DNA from 2 places in the Thermasporomyces composti genome. Region 1 is predicted to be linked to the other one. Evidence: predicted binding sites of a transcription regulator. Region 1 holds the regulator's gene; the other holds the start of a gene.

Region 1 (2,888 bases):
CGTCGATCGCGTTCACGCGGTGGCCGGCGACGACGTAGAACCAGCCGCGCCGACCCAGCATCTTGCCGACCACGCTCGCGGCAGCCGCGAGGAGGATACGCGGCAGGCCGGCCTCGTTGATGGCGAGCTGCATCGTCCACGGGCTCCCGAGCCCGATGCCGTACGGGGTCCGCCGGACCATCTTGGAAAGCAGCCGGGCGGCTCGACCGGGGTTGATCTCCCAGGTGAAGTAGGACCGTCCCTGGCTGATCGCGACGATCTTCTCGCTCACCACGACGTACCACGGCTCGAGGAAAGCGCCCGTGAACGAGGCGTCGGACGCCATGAGCGCGACCGTCTTGGTCACGTAGGCGGCCACCTTGTCGACGAGGTCGTCGCCCCGGCGGAACAAGTCGGTACGGATGGGAACCCGCGCCCAGTAGGCTCCTTCCACCTCCACCATGAGGCTCTTGCCCTCGTTGGGCGCCAATGGGGCCTTCGGTGGGGGAACGTCGTCACGGCCGCGCGCCAGGGCGCCGTCGCTCGACTCGGGCTCGTCTCCGGACGTCGACGAGGTATGTGCCGTGAGGTTGACCATCCCGCTCCTGGTCGTCGTCGCTTCGTGGTCTCGCGTCGGGTCAGACACGACGTAGAACGGCGACGACCTTACCGAGGATGACCGCGTTGTCTCCAGGGATGGGTTCGTAAGCTGGGTTGTGCGGGACGAGCCACACTTTGCCGTCGCGGTAACGGTAGGTCTTGACGGTCGCCTCACCGTCGATCATCGCGGAGACGATCTCCCCGGACTCGGCCGTGGGCTGCTTGCGGACGACGACCCAGTCGCCGTCACAGATCGCGGCCTCCACCATCGAGTCGCCCTTGACCTTGAGCATGAACAGCTCGCCCTCGCCGACGAGTTGGCGGGGCAGGGGCATGACGTCCTCGATGGACTCCTCGGCGAGGATCGGGCCGCCCGCGGCGATGCGGCCGACCACCGGGACGAGCGCGGGCGTGGGATGGGCGTCGCCGCTGCCGGTCTCGTCGATGGCGGTGACGGTGACGCTCGAGACCGACCGCCGTTCCGGCGGTGACACCAACACCTCCAGTGCTCGCGGCCGGTTGGGGTCACGACGGATGAACCCCTTGTTCTCCAAGACCCGCAGCTGGTGTGCCACCGACGAGGAGGAGGTCAGGCCCACGAGCTCGCCGATCTCCCGCATGGCGGGCGGATAGCCGCGCTGCTGGACCGTCTCGCGGATGACCTCGAGGATCCGCCGCTGCCGGGGCGTGAGACCCGCTGCGTCGGGCGGGCCGTCCGAGAGTTCCCGAGCACCCGCGGTGGAGGTGGTGCGGTCGCCATTCTTCCGCCTCGACATGACGGCGATCTCCTTGTCGTGGGCAGGGCCGGTGGGTCCACGCTCCGCCGGGAGCGCCTCGCACACGAGCGTAAGCCTTTGGTCATCCACGTCCAAACGCGTGTTCGACCGCGTGTCGTCGCGAGCGAAGACGATCTTGCCACAGACTGGGCGTGGCATCGAACGGAGGTTCGACGACCGGTGGCGTGTGTCGGCGGTCTGGTGTAGAACTCATGGAGCGGTCCATCGAACAACCGTTCGACGTGGCTCGCGACTCCGCTCGTCCGTGGAGGGTGTCGAATGAGCAGTGCACCGGTCATCTACCTGGAGGACTACCGCGCTCGGCGCGTCGGGGTCGAGCGGCCACGCGCGGCAGCGAACCGCTCGCCAGGGACCGCGGACTCCGGGACGTACCGGCCAGAGGTGACACATCTCGTCGGAGCGAGCACCACGTTTCGCTCACCGCCAGGGCGCACGCTCGCCAAGACGCGGAGGCGCCGGCGACCTCGACCCGCCAGGGTTCCGAGCTGCCGAGGGTTCGCTCCGGGTGACCCCATGGTGCGTCGGCGCCGTGATCGTGATCGTGCCGGTGTCCGGCTGACCCGCCGGGGTCGGTTGGCCGTCACTGTGGTGACCGTGGCGGCCACCCTCGCGTTGTCGATGCTCGGCGGTCCGGTCCTCAGCCTCGTGCTGGTCGGGACGGTGTTGTGCGGCCTCGCCGTGGTCGTCGACTAGGCGGGCGTGACGGCACGTGCCCACGCTGCTCGAGGGCTTGCGCGACGTCGAGGAGCTGTGCTCCGCCTCGATCAGCCGAGTCCGTGTACCGACGGCGTGGCGAGGCCGTGTCGCCTTGCTCGGTGACGCGGTGTGGGGCCGGACCTTGGGCATGGCCCGGTTGGTCCGAAAGCTGCTGGTCGGCAGCGGGAAGGCGTTCGCGAGCGGTACGGCCGCGCTCGCTGACGCCCGGCCAGGCGAGCGTGTCGACACCTGACGCCTCCCCCGAACGCGGCTCCTGCTCGTGGCGGACGGCAGGTGTCAGCGCGACACGCCGAGGGCATTCGTGTCATGCGGTGAGCTTGTGCGAGCTGACCAGGCATGACGCCGAATCGCCCGAGTCGACGCGCCTGTCCACGCTTGCGTGCCGCCCGTCGCCGACGTAGCGTTGACCCCAACATCTGGTAGTTACACAGCTGTAAGTCCTCCACAAGTTGTGCTTTCGCGGTCACGGAATCTCCGTGGGGTCGCTACGTGGCGTGCTCGGGAGACCTGGCCGCGGGCCGGTGGTGGAGGCGCTTGCGGCTGCACGGCGCTGCCACCGTGACGTCGAAGCTTGTGGGAAGGCCCGCTCCATGCACTGTCCCTTCTGCCGGTTCCCCGACAGTCGGGTTGTCGACAGCCGTACGACCGACGACGGCACAGCCATCCGACGCCGCCGTCAGTGTCCGGAGTGCGAGCGGCGGTTCACGACTGTCGAGCAGGTCACCCTCGCGGTGGTGAAGCGCTCGGGCGTCACCGAGCCGTTCAGCCGCGAGAAGGTGATCGCCGGCGTCCGGA
Region 2 (2,888 bases), 240 kb from region 1:
CCGCGCATCGGCTCGGGACGAGGTCGGTGACCACGCGGACCCCGTGCTCGGCGAGCACCACCAGGCCGGCGTCTTCGACCGCTCGGCGCAGCTGTTCAGCGGTGAACCGCCGGGGCACCGGATCGCTCACACCCCAGCGGCCAGCCGGGTCGGTCAGCGCCGTCCGAGCCTCGGCGATGTGACCGCCGAGCAGCTTGGTGAGAACCAGGCCGTAGCGATTGGCGACGACGACACTCAGCGCACCACCCGGCCTCAAGACACCCGCCAACGCACGAAGAGCGACACCGGGATCGTCGACCACCTCCAAGACGCTGTGGCAGAGCACGAGGTCGGCAGTCGTCTGGAGGACGTCCGGAAGGTCGGCGGCGTCGCCCTGCACAGCTCGAACACGGTCGGTGACACCCGCCTCCTCCGCACGCCGTTCCAAGGCCGCGAGGGAGTCCGGACTGGGGTCCACGACTGTCACGCGGTGGCCCAATCGGGCGATCGGTACGGCGAGATTGCCCGTGCCGCCACCGGCGTCGACGACGTCGAGGACGGATCGGGCCGCGACCTCCACCTGCTCTTCCAGGGCAGCTCGTACCAGGCGCCAGATCACTTCAGCACGGACCGATCGGCGGTGGCCGGCAGCACTGCCTGGCGACTCGCCCCACGGATGGTCAACGGTGTCAGGGGTGTGTGGGCCTCGCTGGGCCACGGGCGGAGCCTCCTCGACGGTGTGAACAGCTCGCCCCAACCCTACGGCGCAGCGGGGTCACTCGGACCACGGAAGGTCGTATTCGACGTCGTCCGCGTCCGACGTCGAACGCATCCGACGATGCCATGGTCAGACCAGATCGGCCTTCCGACCGGTTCACACGTCCGAGCCAGCCTGCGCGCCCGGGTCAGGTCGCTCCAGGGGAGGCAGGCCTTCGCTCCTACGCGGCAGCGCCCGGTCGTCGCGACGGCGTGGGATCCGCAGCGGCCGCCGTCGCCGGTCCACCGGTCGGTCCAGTGCGCGGCTGGTCGACAACACCCGATCCCTGTGGGAGCACCGGTCGATGCGGGACGTCGAGCAATTGCTCCACCACGACCAAGAACCGCTCCGCGTCGCGAAGCAGATCGTCCGCCTCGCGATCGGTCACACGACCGAGGCCTGCCTCCAGGGCCGCTCGCTTGTCGGCACCGGCGGCGAAGAAGGCCGCCCACTCGCTGAGTTCCGGCGCCACCCGGGCGAGGAGCGTCCAGGCGCTGGTCGGGCGGCGACGACCAGCCGGACGCGCGCGGCTGGCGAGCACGGCGGCAGCGATCCGCAACGCGGCGACGTGAGCGGCGACGTACCGATCCGCGGCGGAGTCCGCCAGCATCGCCTCGGTGAGCGAGGCGCGAGCTCGGTCGAGTGAGGTGAAGACGCTCGGTCCCAACGGCGCCTTGTATCGACTCGTGGCGCGTGTCGACATGACGACTCCTCCTGGTCAGACAGCGTCCGTCCGAGGGACTCCTACGGCCTGGCTGCGCCTCCCCCTCGTTTCGCTTCGCGCGTCCCGATCCGTCCACGTGTCAGCCGCCGTGCGTGCGTGACCGAAGGCTGCTGGGGTCTGGGCGGAACGCTTCCCCTGCCCTGCACACTCCGCCCAGACCCAGCCAGGCCCGAGCTCGCCACGATGGTGGCGGCTGGGCCCTCACCCGGCGGAGACGAGGCACCGCACCACCGGCGTTGCTCGAACATACGTTCGAACGATGGGCACTGTATCCGGCCACCGCCGAGGGCGTCAACACCGGAACGAGCAACCGGACACGACGCGCGGAGTTCGCAACCGGCAAGGGCCGGGTCCCGGCTGCTGGAGACGCCCAGACGATGCCGGGTCGAGACCCAGTGCCAGGTCGAGATGCCGTCGGTACGGGCCGTCATGAGGCGAGTGTGACAGCGAGCACCGACAACGCCTCAGCTCACGGAGTGGAGAAGACCACGGCGAAGACCGGTGGGAGACGCGGAGGAGAAGACGTGGAGGAGAAGAAGAGGACGACGAAGGAAGCGAGCGAGAGAAGCGACCGGACGCGCCTCGCGCGTCTCGGGTGAGCCCCACCCCCGTCGGGGCCCACCCGAGACGGTGCCTTCCTCTTGCCTGGAATCTTCCCGGCCGGAACGGCCGGCATCATCCGAAGCCGTACTCAATCCGGACTAGGTACCCGGACGAGGTCCCAGCCTGGGTACGCAGCCGGGGTCTGGGCACGACGCCTCAGGGGTGTCCACCCAGACGGAAACGGCAGGGCGAGCCGTGACCAGCGGGACCGGCCAGTCAGGCGGAACGTGGGCGCGCACTAGGCTCCCCTGGCTGTGGCACGCGTCGTCGTGGTCGGAGGAGGGCTCGGCGGGCTCGCCGTCGCCGCTCGGCTCGCGAAGAACGGACACCAGGTCACGCTGGTGGAGCGCGCCACCCGGCTGGGTGGCCAGATCACGCGCCGGACAGGTGTCGGCCCAGCCGAGGGCTTCCAGTGGGACGCGGGGCCCGCGGAGATGACGTTGCCGACCACCATCCGCGACCTGTTCCGCAAGTCCGGACGGCCACTGGAGAGAGTCCTCGACCTCCACCTGGTGACCGACCCTCGACGCCACGTGTTCTCGGACGGCACGGTCCTCGACCTGCCCACCCAGAGCCGGGCCGACCAACGACGCGCGCTCTCCGAGACGCTGGGCGCGGCGACCGCGGACGCGTGGGAGGCGACCGTCGACGGTTTGACCGCGACGTGGGAGCTGCTCCGCACCCGCGTCCTGGAGGTCCCCTTCGCGGGAGCGCGACGTCTCGGCCCTCGAGCACTGCGCCGTCTGGCGTTCGGGACGTCGCTTTCCACCTTCGCCGGTCGCGCACTCCCCGATCCACGCGCGCGGCGCGTCCTGGAGTACACGG

Evidence for each region. Region 1 encodes LexA, which represses DNA repair genes until DNA is damaged. Its sites were predicted from a motif close to TCGAACANNTGTTCGA; they were not measured.
Region 2: a site for LexA is predicted at 1,701-1,716, ahead of DFJ64_RS00955 (SAV_6107 family HEPN domain-containing protein). Genes of this name have one in related genera too.

The regions. Positions count from the first base shown of each region.
Region 1 is NZ_QTUC01000001.1:460,313-463,200, reverse strand. Features, by position in the region: gene DFJ64_RS02050 (coenzyme F420-0:L-glutamate ligase) at 1-577, opposite strand, end outside; gene lexA (transcriptional repressor LexA) at 618-1,355, opposite strand; gene DFJ64_RS02040 (hypothetical protein) at 1,635-2,069, shown strand; gene DFJ64_RS02035 (hypothetical protein) at 2,086-2,325, shown strand; gene nrdR (transcriptional regulator NrdR) at 2,684-2,888, shown strand, end outside.
Region 2 is NZ_QTUC01000001.1:220,494-223,381, forward strand. Features, by position in the region: gene DFJ64_RS00950 (methyltransferase domain-containing protein) at 1-598, opposite strand, end outside; gene DFJ64_RS00955 (SAV_6107 family HEPN domain-containing protein) at 918-1,439, opposite strand; gene DFJ64_RS00965 (phytoene desaturase family protein) at 2,318-2,888, shown strand, end outside.